Regions from separate parts of the Pseudoalteromonas sp. SG43-4 genome, predicted to be linked through region 2. Evidence: riboswitches for the same ligand, from Rfam matches in the RefSeq annotation. Region 2 holds a riboswitch; the other holds the start of a gene.
The links. A riboswitch is a leader RNA that binds a small molecule or an ion and turns the genes downstream of it on or off. The one in region 2 is predicted to bind lysine.

Region 1: another riboswitch for lysine. It lies ahead of dapA (4-hydroxy-tetrahydrodipicolinate synthase); the one in region 2 lies ahead of lysC (lysine-sensitive aspartokinase 3).

Annotation. Positions count from the first base shown of each region.
Region 1 covers NZ_JACJFB010000013.1:40,283-51,420, reverse strand. Annotated here, with positions in the region: gene acnB (bifunctional aconitate hydratase 2/2-methylisocitrate dehydratase) at 143-2,740, opposite strand; gene H5160_RS13485 (OmpA family protein) at 3,033-4,094, opposite strand; gene H5160_RS13480 (YdiU family protein) at 4,485-5,894, opposite strand; gene H5160_RS13475 (DNA-3-methyladenine glycosylase I) at 5,903-6,601, opposite strand; lysine riboswitch at 6,793-6,993, shown strand; gene dapA (4-hydroxy-tetrahydrodipicolinate synthase) at 7,184-8,068, shown strand; gene H5160_RS13465 (2,3,4,5-tetrahydropyridine-2,6-dicarboxylate N-succinyltransferase) at 8,084-8,824, shown strand; gene H5160_RS13460 (PLP-dependent decarboxylase) at 8,824-10,029, shown strand; gene H5160_RS13455 (succinylglutamate desuccinylase/aspartoacylase family protein) at 10,035-11,138, shown strand, end outside.
Region 2 covers NZ_JACJFB010000018.1:17,559-28,696, reverse strand. Annotated here, with positions in the region: gene H5160_RS16015 (ATPase) at 1-460, opposite strand, end outside; gene H5160_RS16010 (condensin complex protein MksE) at 457-1,005, opposite strand; gene H5160_RS16005 (hypothetical protein) at 1,009-2,280, opposite strand; gene nhaD (sodium:proton antiporter NhaD) at 2,503-3,750, shown strand; lysine riboswitch at 3,852-4,024, shown strand; gene lysC (lysine-sensitive aspartokinase 3) at 4,100-5,491, shown strand; gene H5160_RS15990 (4'-phosphopantetheinyl transferase superfamily protein) at 5,516-6,292, opposite strand; gene H5160_RS15985 (sodium-dependent transporter) at 6,434-7,756, shown strand; gene H5160_RS15980 (2-hydroxyacid dehydrogenase) at 7,851-8,831, opposite strand; gene H5160_RS15975 (glutathione peroxidase) at 8,920-9,480, opposite strand; gene H5160_RS15970 (NAD(P)-dependent oxidoreductase) at 9,602-10,483, shown strand; gene sbcB (exodeoxyribonuclease I) at 10,992-11,138, opposite strand, start outside.

The DNA.
Region 1 (11,138 bases), on a different contig from region 2:
ATTTTTGCGCGATTAATTACTTTAAAAGCAATTTAAGACTAGAGTTAATACAATAATATAAAAAAAGAAGCATGAACTATCTAATATTTTTTTTAGCCAATAAAAAACCCGCCGAAGCGGGTTTTTAAACAAACTCTAAAAGTTATACAGCTTGTTGAATAATCACGTTGTCTGCTTTTTTAGTGTAAGCAGGCATACGGTGGAAGTTTAAGTAACGGTAAGTATCTGCAGCCGTTGCATTAATCTTCGCTGCGTATTCTTGGTACTCAGCTGGAGTAGGTAGTTTACCTAAAATAGCCGCTACTGCAGCAAGTTCTGCTGAAGCTAAGAATACGTTCGCGCCATTACCTAAACGGTTAGGGAAGTTACGTGTAGAGGTAGACACAACCGTTGCTTTGTCTGCAACACGTGCTTGGTTACCCATACATAGTGAACAACCTGGAGTTTCGATACGTGCACCTACACGACCAAAGATACCGTAGTAACCTTCGTCTGTAAGCTGATCTTTATCCATCTTAGTTGGCGGGGCAACCCAAAGCTGAGTTGGGATACGACCTTTAAAGCCATCTAGTAACTTACCTGCTGCGCGGAAGTGACCGATGTTAGTCATACAAGAACCGATGAATACTTCGTCGATTTTCTCGCCAGTAACATCAGATAATAAACGTGCATCATCTGGGTCATTTGGAGCACAAAGGATTGGCTCTTTAATATCTGCTAAATCGATTTCAAGTACATGTTTGTACTCTGCATCAGCGTCAGCTTCCATTAGTTCTGGGTTAGCTAACCAATCTTGCATTGCAGTAATACGACGCTCAATAGTACGTACATCGCCGTAACCTTCAGAGATCATCCATTTAAGCATAACAATGTTTGATTCTAGGTATTCTGCGATAGACTCTTTAGAAAGTTTAACCGCACAACCTGCTGCAGAACGCTCTGCAGATGCATCTGATAGTTCGAACGCTTGCTCAACAGTTAGGTGTTCAACGCCTTCAATTTCTAGTACACGACCAGAGAATTCGTTAATTTTACCTTTTTTCTCAACTGTTAATAAACCTTCTTTAATACCGAAGTAAGGGATTGCATGTACAAGGTCACGTAAAGTGATACCTGGTTGCATTTCACCTTTAAAGCGAACCAAAATTGACTCAGGCATATCAAGAGGCATAACACCTGTAGCTGCTGCGAATGCTACTGCACCCGAACCTGCTGGGAATGAAATACCTAATGGGAAACGTGTATGTGAATCACCACCAGTACCTACAGTATCTGGTAATAACATACGGTTTAACCATGAGTGAATTACACCATCACCTGGGCGAAGTGACACACCGCCACGGTTCATGATGAAATCAGGAAGCGTATGGTGAGTGTTTACATCGATTGGTTTAGGGTAAGCCGACGTATGACAGAAAGACTGCATTGTTAAATCTGCAGAAAAACCTAAACATGCTAAGTCTTTAAGTTCGTCACGTGTCATAGGACCTGTTGTATCTTGCGAGCCAACAGTTGTCATTTTAGGTTCACAGTATTGGCCTGGGCGAATACCTGGAACGTTACACGCTTTACCAACCATTTTTTGCGCTAGTGTGAAGCCTTTTTCAGACACTTCTGTCACTGTTGGTACTTTAAATACATCAGTTGGACCTAGGCCAAGTGATGTACGTGCTTTATCAGTTAAACCACGACCAATGATAAGTGGTATACGACCACCAGCACGAACTTCATCTAAAATTACATCAGATTTAAGTTCAAAAGTTGAGATTACTTTGTCAGTACCGTGGCTCTTAACAACACCTTCGTACGGGTAAATATCGATTTGCTCACCCATGTTAAGCTCATCAACATTTAATTCGATTGGTAATGCACCTGAATCTTCCATTGTATTGAAGAAGATTGGAGCAATTTTATTACCTAGACATACACCGCCAACACGCTTGTTTGGTACGAATGGGATATCATCGCCCATGAACCAAAGTACAGAGTTAGTTGCAGACTTACGAGAAGAACCAGTACCAACAACGTCACCTACATATGCAAGTGGTAAGCCTTTAGTTTTTAATTCTTCAAGCTGAGAGATTGGACCTACTTCGCCTGGCTTGTCTGGTGTAATTCCATCACGTTCAATTTTTAGCATTGCTAAAGCATGAAGTGGGATATCTGGACGAGACCATGCATCTGGTGCTGGTGATAAGTCATCAGTATTTGTCTCGCCAGTTACTTTAAATACAGTAACTGAGATCTTTTCAGCAACAGCTGGCTTATTAGTAAACCATTCTGCATTTGCCCAAGACTCAATAATTTGCTTAGCGAATGTATTACCCGCTTTTGCTTTTTCTTCAACATCGTAGAACGCATCAAACATAAGTAATGTATTTGAAAGGCCTTTAACTACGATTGGTGCAAGTGTTTCGTCATCAAGTAGGTCAATCATTGGCGCGATATTGTAACCGCCCAGCATTGTACCTAATAATTCTGCCGCTTTTTCTTTAGAAACAAGTGGAGAATTAGCTTCACCTTTAGCTACAGCTGCTAAAAATCCCGCTTTAATATAAGCAGCATCATCAACACCAGCTGGTATACGCTGAATGAACAAATCTAAAATGAATTCTTCTTCACCTGCAGGTGGGTTTTTTATTAATTCAATAAGATCAGCAGTTTGCTGAGCATCTAATGGCGCTGGTACGATACCTAACGCGGCACGTTCTTCTACGTGTTTACGATATTCTTGTAGCACAATATTGCCCTCTTGGTGACGTGAAAGTATCCGGTAGCGCTTTGGACGCAAATAAGTTACCCAATACTTATAGTATTCTAACGCGTAATTATAAAGCTTTTATGGATAGATGAAAATCCATCCAGTTGCGCAACTGATTATACCGATTATAAATACTATGAATAGTGGTTGTAGTAAAAACTATTTTCATGAATACTTATTAAGTAAGAATCATTACCATTAACTAATATTAATTTATTACAGGCATAAAAAAACCCAGCACTTGGCTGGGTTTTTATTACAAACTATTTAATTAACGTAAAACTTTAACGTTTTTGATAGTTTTGATATGCGCTTCTACACGACGGTTTTCTGCGTTTGCAGCTTTAGTGTTTGCATCATTTTTAAGACGCTCTTCACCTAAACCAACTGTAGTAATACGGTCTTCAGCAATACCATCAGCAACAAGTTGCTTAGCTACAGCATCAGCACGTTTTTTAGATAACCATTTGTTGTAAGTTGCTTTACCTACAGCAGAAGTGTGACCTTCTAATAGTACTGTTGTATCTGGGTACTCTTTTAAAAATGCAGATACTTTTTCAATATCATTTAAGTATTGAGTAGATACTGCAGAAGCATTGTTAGGGAAAGTCACTAATAAGCTTACTGTTACTTCTTTATCTTCATATAAAGTACAACCAGTACCATCTACAGCATCAGTCATAGGTGTGTTAGCACACTTATCATCTGCATCAGGAATGTTATCGTTATCGCTGTCTACAGGAGCTACAGCTACTTCAACTACTTTAGGCTCTGGAGCTGGTTTTACTGGCTCTACAGGAGCAGAGTTTTGGCCAAATAAGTAGTTAATACCAATTTTAGCACCAACATCTGTGTAACCACGGTCAAGACCTTGGTATACAGCTGTTTCGGCATTTACAAATAAGCCATCTGTAATGAAATGTTGGTAACCAACACCTGCATTTAAGAATGTGTTGTCATCAACTACGTCAATTTCTTTAATACCGAAAAGACCATAGAAAGGACCGCCGTCTAAATGGTAAAGAGCATCAATACCGTAACGCTCGCCATCAATATTGTTACGGTTGCCAGCAACTTTATCAAAAGCATTAAAATCCATGTCTGCATATTCAAGACGTGCGCTCCAGTAATCACTGAAACGGTAACCAGCTTCAACACCCCAGCCAGTTGATTCGTTTACGTCAAGACCGGCTTGGTCACGCATGTTTTTCCAAGATGCGTCATAGTAGTCGCCAAATGCGCCAATGTAGAAACCTTCTTCTTTATCAGCAGCGAATGTAGATGCGCTAGTTGCAGCCAACGCGATTGCAATTGTAAGTGATTTTAATTTCATTGTTTTCTTCCCATTTGAACAATTTTAAATTGTAGCTAATCGATACTAGCTCAATCAGTTTCATATAGACTAACTGAGCCTTTGTTAATCAATACTTAACGAAAAATAAAGTTTATTACTTTTTTCTATGCCTTGTCGCAACACACATCCACTTACTATAGGCGAAATTAAAACTTTATTGAAAAATAAATATAGTAGTTTTTTGTAAATTAGTACTTAGCAAGGAATGTAAGAGCAATTAAATTAAATGCACTTATAAATGCAAAGAAATATTGCTTGGTTTTAATTGTGCGCATAATACCACCAGAATTAGCATTCCCCTAGGTATATGCGCATGTTTGATTAAAAAATGACTCTTTTTAATCATGTGGTTATATTTAAAGTTAAGTATTAAGTACCACAAAAAGTCTGGTAGTCATTATCATTCGTCGGTGGAGAGCAAAACTCTGATAACTCTTCACTGCTAGAATATGGATTGCCGGCTATTTTTATAAAGCGATGTAGCAACTCACTAGACCCTGTAGCGTTATATTGTGCAATTATTTCTTCGATCACATGATTACGCGGTATTACACGAGGATTTGCAGCTCTCATTACTTCATAACTATTATCGTCAGTTAAACTTACCCACTTAGCTCTCCATTCAATTAGCGACTCAGGTACGCTTTTTTCTCCTTTTAAGGATTCAGTAAGCGCATCAAAGGTATTGGTGTAGTCGAGCTGATTATCTTTTAATAGCGTTAACAACTCTGCTATTAACTCGCCACTACTATCGCTAGATTCATTTAAACCCAGTTTTTGTGCCCACATAGCCGTAAACTCAGTATTAAACTGCTCAGCAAAAATATTAATAAATGGCGTCATTAATGAAACAGCTTGCTCGTCATCATCGCTAATAAGCGGTATTAAACTCTCAGCTAAGCGTGCGCAGTTCCAGTTAGCTATATTAGGTTGATTACCGAATGCATAGCGGCCTTGTTTGTCTATAGAGCTAAATACGGTATCAAAATCAAAGCTATTCATCATGGCACACGGGCCGTAATCAATAGTCTCTCCGCTAACTAGCGTATTATCTGTATTCATTACTCCGTGAATAAAGCCAACACGCATCCAGCTCACAACTAGCTTAACTTGGTTTTTAATCACAGCGCCTAAAAATGCTAAGTATCGCTGCGAACCTGTATCGGTTATTTCTGGGTAGTGTCGCTCTATAGCTAAATCGGCTAAATTTTTAAGCCCTTCAACATCGCCTTGCGTCGCTAAATATTGAAACGAGCCAACACGAATATGACTCGTTGCTACACGCGTAACGATAGCCCCTGCTTGTGGCGGATTACGATAAACCGTTTCACCACTACCAACAACCGCTAAGCAGCGTGTGGTTTTAACTCCCAGTGCATGCATTGCTTCGCTCATTACGTATTCACGAATAGCAGGACCAAGAGCACAACGTCCATCCCCACCTCTTGAGTAAGGAGTAGCACCAGAGCCTTTTAATTGAATATCCCATAACTGGTTTTCATCATCACTAATAGCGCCCAGTAAGTGCGCTCGTCCATCGCCTAAGCGTGGTGAAAAATGTCCAAATTGGTGCCCAGAGTAACCAAGTGCTACTGCAGGAATCGCCTGTTTTTCGTTACCGCTAAAAGTGCTGGCACGTAAATCAGCCGCAACGTTAATATTAAACTCTTTTGCTAAACTCTCGTTCCACAGCAATAACTGAGGAGAGGCGACACTTGCAGGGAAATCTTCTATCGCGAAGTTTTCTGCAACATCTGTGTATCTTGGCACTAATTTCATTGTAATTCCTATTGTTGCTGACTTATACCAACACGGTTGTCACCTACGCCATAAGCAACAATTAAGCTTAACTCTTGCATACTTAAGCCACTTTGCTCTTGCATTTCGTTAAAAAAAGCTTGGGCTGCATTTAGTGACTTTTTAGTTTGTAAGCCGCCGTCTATAATTTTATGGGCACGCAAATAATTCTCTACATCGCGTGATAGTAAAAATGTATCTTTACCAAGTGCTCGCAGCGCATAAGGCCCTGTATTTCCGCCTAAACGCGAACCATGCTTTTTTAAATATGCCCACAAACCAATAATATCGTCTGTCGGCCAATTAGCGATAAACTGGCTAAAACTGCCATGTTCCCCTGCTATTTCGTGGATCATGTAAGCATTTTCGGTAATTGTTTTTACTTTTTTATAGTTACGAACAATGCGCTCATCCGTTGCTTTTTGTTCCAGCATATCTGGTGGCATCATTAATAACTTATCAACGCTAAAATCCCAAAAAACCTCTCTAAAGCCTGCCCACTTATTATTTATGACTGACCAATAAAAGCCGCTTTGAAATACTTTTCGAGTAAATTCTTCAAGCCAATCGTCGTCACTTAACGTGCTTAGTTGTTTTTTAGATAGCGGTTTTGCAAGTAATAACTTAAGCATTTTTTCAGAGCCTTTTCGCTCTACCGCTCGCTTATAAATATCGCTAAATTTTTCCATACTAATTAAATACCTCACTACTTATATTGCTAGTGTACGAGAAAAGCACCTAATACGTAACCACCCCTCTTTTCGATGAATTAATCTGTATTTAGTCGCTTGACACCTAGACGGCTAAAATGCTTTAATCGCCGTAATTACCCTATTTAAATTGCACAGGTTTGTAAGTTTTACTCTACAAACAGGTGCAAAGGGCTAGAAGAGGTGCGTTATTCAGGTAGCGTATGTTAGGAGCGCAAACTCCAGCAAGCATACGTGAGGGGAATTAACGCCGAGAAGTAACCACTTTTGCGAGGTGTTTATTTCGGGCGACTAGGTTGAACCCTAGCGACTGTCACCAATAGCTGCTTATAAAAAGCAGCTTGTTAGTTTGGTGGAGAGCTTCTGGTCTTAAATATTAAGGCCGTGCGCCCTATTATTTTAAGCCCATTCGCTCTTCGAATTATTAGTTCGAACGACGTTAATGCGGCTCCTTCCATAAAGCTTTTTAACTCTTCGAATAATACCAATTGCATTAAATTAGTTATCGCTAAAATGATCACGTTTTTAATAAAATTGGTACAAATTATAAGTTCGTGAGAGATGATCAACAACTTCAATTTAAACGACTACTCACTGTGGACCGCGCTCGTAACGCCATTTGATCAACACGGCGATGTTGACTACAACACGTTAACTAAGTTGGTTAGCGATCAAGAAGCGGCACATAACGGTATTTTGCTACTTGGCAGTACGGGCGAAGGTTTAGCACTAACGCTAAAAGAGCAACAAGCCATTGTTGAGCACGTATGCCAGCTAAAACCAACAGTACCACTCATGGTAGCTGTGGGCGGTAGTAACTTAAAGCAACAAATTGAGTGGGTTAACTACTGTAATACACTCCCAATTCATAGCTTTTTACTTGGCTCACCGCTTTATGCAAAGCCTGGCGCTATAGGTCAAACTCATTGGTTTGAAAGCCTACTAAATGCAAGCGCTCATCCATGTATGCTTTATAACGTACCCGGTCGAAGCGCTGTTAGCATCCCAGCGGCAACAATTCAAAACTTACAAAACAATAAAAATTTATGGGCGTTAAAAGAAGCGAGCGGCAGTATTGCTCAGTTTGAAGCTTACCGCCAAGCGGCGCCTAATTTAGCTATTTTTAGTGGCGACGATGCGCTAATGCCTTATTTTGCTCAAGCTGGCGCAAAAGGTTTGGTGTCGGTAGCTGCAAACGCATGGCCTGAACAAACTCACGAGTTTGTTAAGCGCAGTTTAAGTGGTCAACACCCTAATTTATTTGCCCAGTGGTCAAGCGCTATTAATAGCCTATTTGCTGTCGCAAACCCTATTCCCGTAAAGGTACTGATGCATTTGCAAGGCCGCTTAAGCAGCCCGCAACTTCGTCCACCTTTAACACATCTTGAGTTAACTCAAACCGATTGCATTACAACTGCAAACAACACCATTTTATCTTGGCATTAAATACAGGTTTTTATAATGAGCTGGTTAGAACTATTAAATAATTTAGAATCGGGCGCAGTACGCGCTGCATCACAAAACGAAAGCGGCCAATGGCAAGCTAACGTAGAAGTAAAGCAAGGCATTTTAGAAGCCTTTAAAAATGGCACTAATACTGAATTTGCAGGCGGCTTTGTTGATAAACATAACCTAGCTCCGCAAGAATTTAGTACTGATGATGGCGTCCGTATGGTACCAGGTGGCTCAAGTGTTCGCCGTGGTGCTTATGTTGCTAAAGGCACGATTATTATGCCACCAGCGTATGTAAACATTGGCGCATATATCGACGAAGGCACAATGGTAGATAGCCACGCATTGGTGGGTTCTTGTGCACAAGTAGGTAAAAACGTACATTTAAGTGCTGCAGTTCAGCTTGGTGGTGTACTTGAGCCAATTGGTGCAAGCCCAGTAGTGGTTGAAGATGACGCATTTATTGGTGCTGGCTGTGTTATTGTTGAAGGCGTAGTCATTAAAAAAGGCGCAGTACTTGCCCCTGGCGTGCGTTTATCAGCAACTATTCCAGTATACGACTGCGTAAACGAGCGCCAACTTGATAAAGGCGAGCCAATCCCAGAGTACGCGATTGTAATACCGGGCTCTCGCCCTGCGTCAAACGAATGGGCGCGCGAGCAAGGCCTAAGCATGTCGTGTGCGTTAATAGTTAAATACCGCGACGAGAAAAGCGATGCATCGTTATTGCTTGAAGAGGTTTTACGATAATGAGCTTTTTGAGCACGCCTATCAAAACCGCTGTAAATACTATTACACAACAACTTGATACACCTTTTTTTGTTTACGATTTAGATCAACTAAACACGCATCTTGCGCGTTTAGTTGCGCAAACCGATGTAAAGCTGTGGTACGCGGTAAAAGCAAACCCACTGTCTAAAATTATTCAAAGCTTAGACAGTGCTGGCTTTAATTTTGACGTAGCAAGTAAAGGTGAGCTTGAGCAAGTACTAGCACAAGGTATTAGCTCGCAGCGCGTGCTCAACACAGGGCCTGCAAAAAGCCCTAAACAAATAAAACACTTTATTGAGCGCGGCGTGCGTATATTCGTAGCAGAAAGCCTCAATCAAGTACGTTGGTTAAACCAACAAGCGCAACTACAAAACACGCAGTTACAAGTATTACTGCGTGTACAATTACGCTGGCCTGAAGGTGAAAAAAACCCACTGGGCGGCGACAGCCTTACGCCGTTTGGTTTGGGTTGTAATGAGTGGCAAGCACTCAATGTAGCTGACTACCCTGCGCTTAAATTTGACGGCTTGCATATTTTTCAGTGGGGCAACATGCTTAGCACGCAAAAACTAAGCGACTTGTGGTCACAAATGATTGCACCTCTTAGCCAACTTGCCAGCGATTTAAATATTAGCCTTAAAATTCTCGATTTAGGCGGCGGTTTAGGTATTCCTTATACACAAAACGAAGCAACACTTGATTGGGATGACTTAATTGCTGCGCTCGCTAAAATTAAAAATGATGCGGGTGTAGAAGAGCTATGGATGGAACTTGGTCGCTATGCCGTTGGCGAATGCGGTCATTACGCAAACCCAGTAGTAGAGCGCAAACAAAACTACAATCAAGAACAAGTAATTTTAAGCGGCGGTATAAATCACTTATTACGCCCTGCTGTTACCAGCCAGGACTTTCCTGCTGCATTACTGCGTGAATCCAGTGCTAAAACTCAAGCGGTCACTTTATATGGCCCACTTTGTACAGCGCTTGATTGCTTGGGTGAACATAACTTACCAAGCGATTTAAATGAGCACGACTGGCTAGTGTTTAGCCAATGCGGTGCTTACGGCTTTACCGAAAGTATGCCGTATTTTTTATGCCATGAGCTAGCTGCTGAGTACACCTTGCAAAACGGTACACTTACCTGTGTTCGCCAAGCCGAAAATGCCAGCCATTATTTAAGGTAACAAGTATGAGTAATACAACACACATTAGCCAAGAGAACATTGTAGTAGGGGAAGTTGCAAACGGCTTACCACTTACAATTCCTGTGTATCGTTTAAAAGGTGATGGCACAGGGCCAAGTGTTTACATTCAGGCCAATATGCATGGCGCTGAAGTGCAAGGTAACGCAGTTATTTTTCAGCTGCTTGAGCAATTAAAACACCTTAACCTTAGTGGCGATATTACCCTTGTACCTTATGCAAATCCGATTGGCTGTAATCAAAAATCTGGCGAGTTTACCCTTGGCAGGTTCGATCCGATTACGGGCACTAATTGGAATCGCATGTATCACTACAATAAAAATTTAGTGGCACAGTTTGCACAAAATCATACTCAGTATGACGACGCTACATTAAAAAGTAACTTCAAACAGGCACTTATTGACGAAGTAGATAGCAAACTTAACGGCCCTGCTTATTTACTCAATACGGGTAAACGCATTGCGCTTAACTTACAAAAGCTCGCTCATCAGGCTGATATAGTACTCGATTTACACACAGGCCCTATTTCAAGCAAGCATCTGTACTGCCCAACCTATGCAACCGACAGCGCACGTTACTTTAATATTGAACATGTATTGCTTATTCCTAGTGATTTTGACGGCGCTATGGATGAAGCTAACTTTTGCCCATGGTGGCATTTAAGTGATGCGCTTAGCGGACAAGGTCGCGAATTATCAATAGCTGTAGAAGCATTTACTGTAGAGCTAGGCAGCCAAGAAAAAATAGACTTAAAAGAAGCATTAAACGATGCAAACAGCATTTTAAGTTACTTAAATCACAAAGGCGTATTACAAAACGCACCGCATACGCCAGCCAATATGACTCGTTATGCATGTAATTTAGATGACTACTTTGCTTATTACGCCCCTATTGGCGGCATGGTTGAATACTTAGCCCCACTTGGCGGGCACATTAAAGCTGGTGAGCCTATTGCCAATATTTTACGCATGGAGCGCTACTTAAGTGAGCAACCATTGCAAACACTTACTCTTGATTGCGATGCAATTGCTATTTTGCACTTTGCCTCAGCGAGTGTTAATCAAGGTACCGAGCTTTATAAGTTTTTTACT
Region 2 (11,138 bases):
GTAGCGCGTTTAACTCTTGTGCTTTAAGCTCAATAGGGTTGTAGTTAAGCGATTTTAAATGGTTGAACAGCTTGGTAAATTTAATAATAGTTTTACCTTGCGTATACTGCTCTAAATCAAGCTTACCTTGATAACAAAAGTACTGATGCGCGTAACCGGCAATTTTACCAAGTCCTGCAACTCCAATTACTACCGAGCCATGAGGCAAGTTAGCTTCTAGTAAAATGTAGGACTGATCGGATGAAAAATAAAACTTACGGGTTTCATCTAAATCGTGTCCGTCCCATTCTGTTAAGCGCAAATCGTTAATAAGCGGAAACTGCAGGGCGTTAATAACCGAGCTTTTACCGGTGTTATTGGGCGCGCAAATAGAGCTGCTTTTATCAAGCGGGATCACACATTTTGCATAGCCTGCAGTGTTAAGTAGGGCGAGTTTGCTTAGTCCGTATAGATTTTTCATTCCTCGTCCTCTGTAATGTAGGTTTCTTCGTTTACTTCCATGAGTGCATCTATGTAGCGGTGAATTGGCGCTTGTAGCATAAAGCCGCCTTCTACTTCACGGGCTAAACCTAAGCGCACCATGCGCAGGTAAACGTCTTTACGCAAATCCGATCCCGAAAATATCTCAAGCTGATCAAACAAATGTTTGTTAATTTGCACCAGCGTTTGCATAAGCTCTAAATCGTTTACGTCGTCAAACAATGCGCGCATTGGGTCTTTACCCGTATTGGCGTAGTGCTCAATTAAAATGTAAATGGTGAGCGCGATAGCGCGAGATATTTTGCCCATATTGGGTGTGCTTTCGTCGCTACCAAAATAATAAAAGCCACGGCTGTCGTGTTTTAAATCGTTACCTAAAGCGGTAAATAGGGCGGTGTAGTCTTCTATGCGTTGGTCAAGCTCTTGCCACATTACGTTGTCTTGCTCGCAAATGTGATAACCCGCTACTAATTTTTTATTAATGGCTTGTAGATGGGTTAGCTCGTCTAAGTTTATGTGTGTCATGGTTTATTTACCTGCCTTTGAATCTGGCTGAGGCTCTGAATTAAATGGATATAAAGAAAAGTGCTGACCGGCAATTTTTACGCGGGCTTTTTCATCGCTTTGAATTATTTTAATATCGCTGTCGCTGACTAATTTTTGATACAAAAATAGCATTTCGTCGGCATCGAGATCTGGATAGCTTTCGTCTAAAAATTGCAGCAAGGGCTGCGGCTTTTTGCGTTTTTTATTAAAGCGCTTAGCAAAGCTGGTTTTGACATCGTTGTAGTCAGGAATATTAGGCGTAACAAATGCAGGCACGTCTTGCTGGTCAGGCAATTGGTATTCTTCGTGTTCAAATTCAACCAAGCTTGCCATGTAAGCCACAATATGGCGTTGCTGACCAAGCGAATATCGCTGCGCGTCGCTTACAAAATGTGGTTGCACAGCACTTAGCATATTGTCTACGCCATTTTTACGTACAAGCCCAAGTACTTTGGCTGCTTGGCGAGTAATTAAGTTATTACGGCGTAGCTCCTCGCGCAGTGGCATAAGCATATCGGCACTTTTACGTAAGCTTTCTCGGCCCATTAAATGCATTTCGAGTATACGGGTACGTAATTGCTCCAGCATACGTTTGTCGTTATACGCTTTACCTGAGCGCTCAATGTGCAGTATTTGCTTACTTATTTGCTCTTCAATGAGGGTAAAACATGCATGAAACTCACCACGAATATCAACCATTTCAAGCATTGGCTCTATGTATTCGTCAAAGGCTTCTATTACCGCTTTATAACGCTTTTGCAGCGATTGCACTGCATTATTTGATTTGGCTTGTTCAACAATATTTAAAATAGCGTTTTCGTTGTGCGTATAGAGCTTCATTATTTTACGCACCCGATCATCCATAATGCGGCTGTAGCGGCGCAAGTCGTCAAAGTCTTCTATTTCGCCAGCGTTATCTAGGCGGTTACCTAAACGAGCAAGGTCCTCTACTAATACGCTAATTTCTTGCGCTAAACCTAAATGCTCTTCTTGCAGTAAAAAAGTAGCAAAATCAGCAATAGCACGATTTATTTCAAGCTGAGAGGATTTAGCCAGTGGAATTAAAATATCTTGGTTTAACAAACGATTTGTTTCTTTATAAATGCGTTCGTTTGACCACGTAGGCTGCTTTTGCTTAATCGCGTTTTGTACGTCTTTTAGGCTAAAGTCAGCCATTTTAAAACGTTTAAATAATAGCTCTAATACACCCCAATGTTCGGTTATGGTGTTTAGCAGCTTTTTAGCTGGGATCATAAGGGGTTACAACATCCTAGTATTTTATTATTGAGTTCTTTTAGAAGACTCATTATTACGTATTTTTAATTAACCTTGTCTGTATATAGTATTCGTTTTTAAGACCATTTAATAATAGTTTTTGCATAGAGGCAGTGCTAAAATTCGCGCCGAAAATAGGCACATGAAATGGAATGTTATTTGTGTGTTCTTTAAAACTATATCAAAGGTTGTTTAACTACCATGGTTTCCTCGATTATTCTAACCCTGATAGCGATTGCATTTTTACTGATCGTTATAGAAGATATAATCCATGTAAATAAAGCTAAAACCACGCTGTTTTTTGGTACGCTTTGCTGGATTCTTCTTTTTATATACCCCCTACACGGGCAAAGTCCCGATACGATTCAACATCTTTTAAATGAAAATATTTTAGAAATTGCCTCATTATGGCTATTTTTAATGGCTGCAATGACCTTTGTCGCGTATTTAAATTCAAAGGGGTTTATAGAAAATATTGTGCACCGTGTTATGCCAAAAAGTATTAGCGAAAAAAAGCTCATGTTTTTGGTGGGTGGTTTTGCGTTTTTGTTTTCGTCGATTTCAGATAACGTAACAGCGACGCTTATATCGCTTGCGGTTGTTATGTCGTTAAAGCTTGAACCTAAAAAACTCATTAAATACGCCACGCTTATTGTGTTTGGAGTTAACTCAGGTGGGGTATCGCTAATAACCGGTGACGTAACCACACTAATGATATTTTTAGATGGCAAAGTAACCATTGCTCATTTATTACTACTTATAGCGCCAGCACTTGCAAGCGTTATGCTGCTTGCCGCGTTACTGTCTATAGGTATGAAAGGGCGTGTTGAGTTTGCTAGTGCAGGTAAAATCCGCATTGAAAAAACCGACATAACCATTGCTGTTATATTTTTATCTACCGTAGTGAGCACACTTACGCTGAGTGTAATTTACAGCGTACCGCCTCTATTAACCTTTTTGTTTGGCTTATCAGTGATGTTTTTAGTGGCGCAATTTTTAATGCGTAAAAAAGACATAAACAAAGACATAATCGATTTTGTTCGCGATATAGAATACGACACATTATTGTTTTTTGTAGGCGTACTTTTACTTGTAGGTGCACTTAAAGAAATTGGTATGTTGAGTAAATTTACCGATCTATACACGGTAATGGCACCAGAATACGCAAACTACTTAATGGGCATATTATCAGCTGGGGTCGATAACGTACCGCTTACCGCTGCATTATTAAAAGCCAATATAGTAATGAGCCAACAACACTGGTTGTCGTTTACGTATGCAACGGGCGTGGGCGGTTCAATGCTTATTATTGGTTCGGCTGCGGGCATTATTGCCATGAGTAAAGTTAAAGCGCTTACCTTTATGAGCTACTTGCGTTTATCGCTGCATTTATTAATTTGTTACACGGTTGGATATGCGGGCTCGTATTACATGGGCAGTTTTATTTAACTCATAAATTATTAAATGCTTGACAGCTAGACGTCTAAACGATAACTTTCAAAGCCCCGCTACTTAGTGGGGTTTTGTTTTATTAGCCACTGGTTAATAAAGCATTCAGAAGAGGTGCGATACTTAGGTACTTAATGTTAGGCGACGAAAGCCGATGATCATTAAGGAGGGAAGTACTCGCCGAGGAAAATAATGGTACGTCGTCATTGTTTTTCGGTTTATGGGGCTGAATCCTCAAAACTGTCACCAATATAGGTGGAGAGCTTCTGGCAGTGGACTTATCTTCAAGCATTCCTTTGCCAAGTTCTTCTTGTTTTATTGCGGTTTGGATACCGCGAAAGGAGACTAAATGACTACCCAATCAGTGCCACAAACAGTATCAGGCGCAAAATCAGATTACATCGTTGCCAAATTTGGCGGAACAAGTGTTGCAAATTTTGAAGCGATGAGTCGCTGTAGCGAAATTATTGTTGCAGATAAAAGCGTACGTATTGTTGCCGTGAGCGCCAGTGCCGGCGTAACTAATCACTTAGTTGCACTGTGTAAATCAAGCATTACTTCAAGTGAGCGCCAAGAACACATAAATGGCGTTCTTGCTATTCAACAAACTATTTTAGATGAATTATCGCTAGATGCCGATTTAGCTGTTGGCTTTAACGAAACCCTAAAAGCATTTCAAACATTGGCTCAAGAGCCACTAACAACCGCTCAGCAACACGACGAGCTACTTAGCTTTGGTGAGCGTTTGTCGTCGTATTTGTTTGCTCAAGTGCTGCGTTTACAAGGTTTAAACGCCGATCGCTTTGATGTGCGCAAGGTGCTTAAAACAGACAGCCAATTTGGCAAAGCAACGCCCAATGTTTCAGCCACAGCGCAAGCTGCTAAAGAGCATTTAATTCCGTTATTAGACACTCAAGTAATTGTAACTCAGGGATTTATTGGTAGTGACGAATACGGTCACACCACAACGCTAGGACGTGGTGGTTCTGACTATAGCGCTGCATTACTAGCTGAAGCGATTAACGCTAAAAGTGTGCATATTTGGACCGACGTAGTGGGCATTTTTAGCACCGACCCGCGTTTGTGCGCAAAAGCGACGCCTATTGCACGCTTAAGTTTTGACGAAGCCGCTGAAATGGCAACCTTTGGCGCAAAAGTATTACACCCAGCAACTATTTTACCAGCGAGCCGTAGCCACATTAACGTGTTTGTAGGTTCTAGCCGCGAGCCAGAGCGTGGCGGTACGTGGATTGAGCGCGAAAAATCGCAGCAACCAGGTATACGCGCAGTAACGCAACGTAAAAACCAAATATTGCTTACGCTTAAAAGCCCAGAAATGCTACTAGCAAGCGGCTTTTTAGCACGCGTATTTACACTATTAAGTGAATATAATATATCGGTAGATTTGGTAACCACATCAGAAATCAGTGTAGCTATAACGCTTGATAACGCGCAAAACGCCTCGCGCCCAGAGCTTGATCAAGAATGCCTAGATAAGCTTGCAGAATTTTGCCATGTTTCGGTAGAAAACAACCTAACATTGGTGGCACTTATTGGCTCTGAGATTCAATTACGCCAACACGAAATGAACTTAATGAGTGTACTAAAAGACTTTAACATTCGATTAATTTGTCACGGTGCTAGTAAGCACAACCTGTGCTTTTTAGTAGAGCAAACTGAGTCAGATAACGTAGTACAGTCTATTCATAGCCGTTTATTAGAAAACGATTTTGCTGCGTAAATAACGGTTATTCAGGAAAATTAACTAGTAAGGTTGCTTAACAAAATTAATAAAGTCATTTAATAAAAAGCATCGCCAGTCGGTGCTTTTTTTATGCACCACACTCACATCAAAACAAACATTACTGTCACTGCTATCAGCTACAGTAACGCGATTACTGCAAGCACTCAGCTTTGCACTATTTAATTCGTCAAACACATTGGGGCTAAGTAACTTTGCAATAGGGCGGCTGGTGGCTTTAGCAAGAGACTCTTTTAGTGTCCAAATTCTAAAAAACGTATCTGCTTGGGCTTGGGTATTAGTAGGCTTGGTGATAAGTGTAATTTCATCATTATGATAAAAATGCTTAGCTAGCTTTTCAAATGGGCGCTTTAGGCTTACTTTTTCAATATCAAAACCAAACTCACTTTTATCAAAATTTAGCGCGACTCCAACTAAACCATGTGAGTGCGAAATACAGGTATTAATAACATCACCACTTACATGTACTTGCAGCTTTGAGCTTGCCTCGTCAAATTCTGTACTCATTTTATTAAGGGCTACGTGCGCATGTTGCGGCTGCGCTACTTTAATAAGGTGTTTTAACAATAACCGCGTCGCTAAATACTCTTGCTTAGCTTGTGGGCTTTTACGGCGGTTTATAATGTTTAACTCAAACGGGCTTAAGCAATCGGGCAAATTAAAGTCTCTAAGCTCAAGTGTTTTAGCATTAAATAATAAAATACTGTTACTCGCTAAAGACAAATTTGCCAATTGAGTTGAAGTAATACTCAAGGCGTTTTTAAAATAGTGTTCAGTCATAAAAGCCCTAAAGCAAAAGAAGTCGCTGATATTGTGAGCGGTTAACGCCACTAATAAAGGCTGGGTACAATTTTATTACTCAGCTGGCATGAAATATGGTTTAATTCACAATAATCAAAATAATAACAGATTTGTAGATGTATGGCACAAGTGCGTGATGGGTTTCAAAGCCGACTTGGTTTTGTTTTAGCCGCTGCTGGCGCAGCAGTGGGTTTGGGTAATATTTGGGGTTTTCCTACGCAAGCGGCCAACCATGGCGGCGGTGCTTTTTTACTGGTTTATTTTATTGTTATATTTTTACTTGCGCTACCTGCGCTGTATACCGAACTTTATTTAGGTCACAAAGCACAAGCTAACCCGGTAAAAGCATTGGGCGATGCATGGCAAAACACTAGCCGTAAAGTAGGTGCAGCAGCCGGTTACATAGGCCTTGCGGGCGCAGTTGTTATGCTAAGTTTTTATTCAATAGTGGCAGGGTGGATGCTCTCGTACGCTATTGAACCCATAACAACCTTTTTAGGTTTCACAGGCGCAAGCGAATTTTTACATAGCGACTCAGTGCTGCGTAATTTTGTATTTACGCCGCTTATGCTTATTTTAACTGCCAGTATTATTTTAAAAGGGGTTAAATCGGGAATCGAAACTTGGTCGCGCCGTTTGATGCCACTTCTGCTTGTGCTGCTTGTTGGTTTAATTGCCTACATTGCAACACTCGATGGCGCAAGCGAAGGCTTTGCCGCGTATTTAATCCCTGATTTTAGCCAAATACTCGACCCTAATTTAATTATTGCCGCAATGGGGCAAGCGTTCTTTTCGCTCTCGTTAGGTGTGGGTTGTATGATGATTTACGGCTCGTATTTACAACCAGATGCTAATTTACCAAAGCTCACAGCAGGTGTTGCACTACTTGATACTGGCGTTGCTTTTTTAGCGGGGTTACTTATTATTCCTGCTATTTATGTGGCGCAGCACAACGGTGTAGAGGTATTTAGTGGCGGTAAATTGATTGGTGAAGGGCAGCTAATTTTTGCTATTTTACCTGAGCTATTTAGCACCATGGGCGAAATTGGCTTATTAGTTGGTTTATTGTTTTTTGTATTAATGTCTATCGCATCGGTTACGTCAACTATATCGACGACTGAAATTCCGGTAGCGTTTTTAGTCGAAAACCACAACGTTAGTCGCACCAAAGCAACATGGGCAGTGAGCGCCGTTGTACTTGTGTGTGCAAGCGCAATTATACTAAATTTTGATTGGTTATTTGGCTTAGTTATTATGCTATTTACTCAATACCAATTGCCGCTTATGGGCTTGTTTTACTTTATTACGGTAGGTTGGATGTGGCAGCGTGGTAATAAATTACACCAAGCAACAACAGGCCTACATTACTGGTTTGCTCAGTATATTCGTTTTGTTTGCCCAATATTAATGACCTTGGTATTTGCAAACGTTGCGTTTGGTTAAGCTCTATTTAAAGTGAATTTTTAAACAAAAAAAGCGAATAGGGCTCACCTTATTCGCTTTTTTTGTGCCTGTTATCTAGGTATAGCTTAGGTCTTTATAAAACCTCATTAGTTAGAGGCCTACCTTCACTTACTTCAAGCGCGTTAAATACGGTTGTGTTTGCTATTTCGGTAAGTGCTTCTTGCGTAAAAAATCCCTGATGCCCCGTTACTAATACGTTTTTAAAGCTCACTAAGCGCGAGAATATATCGTCTTGGTTTATTTCGTCGCTGTGGTTTTTAAAAAAAAGCTCCGATTCTTGCTCGTAAACGTCGAGTCCCAGGTAACCTAGCTTTTTAGTTTTAAGCGCGCTAATACACGCGTTACTATCAAGCAATGCACCGCGAGAAGTGTTAATGAGCATAACGCCGGTTTTCATTTTACTAAATGCCTCATCATTTATTAAATGATGAGTTTGCTCGTTCAGTGGGCAATGTAAAGAAATCACATCGCTTTGGCTAAGCAAGGTGTCTATATCGGTAATTGTATAATTGCCAGGTTGCGCGTATGGGTCGCACACTAATACTTTAGCGCCAAAGCCATTTAAAATGTTACACAGCGCAAGGCCAATTTTACCGCAACCTACAATACCCACGGTTTTATTGTGCAAGTTAAAACCAAGCAATCCGTTTAAATCAAAATTGTCTTCGCGTACGCGGTTATACGCTTTATGGGTTTTACGGCTAAGTGTTAGCATAAGTGCAATACAATGCTCGGCTACTGCTTCTGGGCTGTAAGCCGGTACGCGTAATACTTTAATTTTATGTGCTTTTGCTGCAGGTAAATCAACGTTATTAAATCCTGCACAACGCAGTAAAATAGTATTTATGCCTTGGCTTGCCAATTGTTCAATAACCGTGTCGTTTACGGTGTCGTTTACAAATACACATATGGCATCAAACCCGCTTGCTAAAATAGCCGTTTGTTCGCTCAGGGATTGCTCAAAATACGTTATTTTTATATCACGATGATCGCGTGTACTTTGTTCAAAAAAAGGCAGTTCGTACTTTTGAGTACTAAAAAAAGCAATATTCATGGTAATAGCCTCGACGCTTAATAAGTATCAATACAATAAACTACTTTATAAACCTGTGCTTTAGTAACACGCATTTTATTGATTTAAATTAAGCCTTAGCTGCCGTAAACAAAGGTATTTTTGATGCTACCTTTTTACCACCTCTTGCAGCGCTTAACTTTGCAGCTTGCAGTAAGTTGCTTTCTATTACTTGTTTAAGTGTTTCGGGCTTAGTACGCGGTGCATAGCGTGCAACAAGTTGCCCTTGTGAGTTAATTAAAAACTTAGTGAAATTCCACTTAATTGCACGGTTTTGCGAAATACCCCGCGTATGCGACTTTAAATAATTAAACAACGGATGTGTTTCTGGCCCGTTTACCATTACCTTACCAAATACCTCAAACGAGATATTAAATTGATCTTGGTAAAAGTCTTTAATGGCTAAATTATCAAGCGGCTCATTTTGGCCAAACTGGTTACACGGAAACGCAAGCACAGTAAAACCATTGCTTTTGTATTGCTGATAGAGCTTTTCGAGCGCGTTTAATTGCACCGAAAAATTACACTTACTCGCTGTATTAACAATAAGGACGGTTTTGCCCTGTAACTGGCTAAGAGGAAAATTTTCGCTGTTATAAAGTGGTGCATTAAATTGATAAATACTGTCCATAGGTTACCTACTTACCTTTCCCGCTAAGGAAATTTTATAAAGACTTTCATTCGCTTTTTTATCGACCGGTTGACATAATCGAGGTCTAGTTTCTAAGTTATCAGTTAAATAGGTCATTTTTATGTCAATGAAAGTCGCATTTATAGGTTTAGGCGTAATGGGTTACCCAATGGCGGGGCACTTAGCAAAAGCAGGGCACAGCGTATGCGTTTATAACCGCACTCAAGCTAAAGCAAAAGCGTGGACTGCAGAACATTCAGGAAGCTTTGCATCAACCCCGCGCGAAGCTGCCAGCAATGCCGATATTGTATTTATGTGTGTTGGGAATGATGACGATTTACGCTCAGTAGTGTATGGCGACGACGGCGTGTTAGCGGGCATGTTACCGCACACTATTTTGGTTGATCACACCACAACCTCTGCCGAAGTAGCACGCGAAGTGGCTGCAAAAGCGGCTCTGCAAAATATCGACTTTATAGATGCGCCTGTATCGGGCGGACAAGCTGGCGCCGAAAACGGCGTATTAACGGTTATGGCGGGTGGTAGTGAAGCTGTATTTGCTAAAGTGCAGCCAGTTATGGCGGCGTTTAGTCGTTTTAGCCAATTACTAGGCGGCGTTGGCTCGGGACAACTTTGTAAAATGGTTAATCAAATTTGTATTGCTGGTGTAGTGCAAGGTTTAGCCGAAGGCTTACATTTTGCCAAGCAAGCTGGGCTTGATGGCGAAAAAGTTATAGAAACCATTTCTAAAGGTGCAGCCGGTTCGTGGCAAATGGAAAACCGCTACAAAACAATGTGGGCGGGTGAATATGAATTTGGTTTTGCCGTAGATTGGATGCGTAAAGATTTAGGCATTGCACTCGATGAAGCTAAAAACAATGGCGCTACTTTACCAATGACCGCAACGGTCGATCAATATTACGCCGACGTACAAGCACTTGGCGGCGGCAGATACGACACCTCAAGCTTACTAGCACGCATTGAAGCGCTACATAAAAAGTAACGCTGTAGACGCGAAGCTTGTTTGCGTGACGGGCAAAGCCCGTAAAGTAATTTATTCACAAAGAGGTTATGAGGCGCTGCGCTTTTAGAGGCAGTGATAGATAAAAAGATTGTTGTTGGTCTTTATATTTTCTCATTTACTCCTCATTCGCTTCTCTTTGTGAAATAGATTTTTATTTAAGTAATTAAAAGCTGCGCTTTTCACGTGAGCGATCTCTACGTTTACCCCAAAGTATAGTTTATTGTTGTTTCGTAGACGCGAAGCTTGCTTGCGTGACGGGCAAAGCCCGTAAAGTAATTTATTCACAAAGAGGTTATGAGGCGCTGCGCTTTTAGAGGAAGTAATAGATCTAAAAAATTATTGTTTTTATGTCTTCTCATTTACTCCTCATTCGCTTCTCTTTGTGAAATAGATTTTGCTTTGTTTTAAGTGGTACAGATATTTATAAACAAAAACGCGACGCTTTATTGCTAAAGCGTCGCGTTTTTAATGCGTTATACAAACAAAATTACATGCTTTGTGCGTAGTTATACAACGCCTTTAAAATTGTAAGGTTTTTTTCGCTGTCGTCATGTTCATGCGCTAGGTTTTCAAGGGTGATCATAAAATCTTGCGCGTTAATCGATGGTTGATCTTCGCCGTGCATTAACTTGTT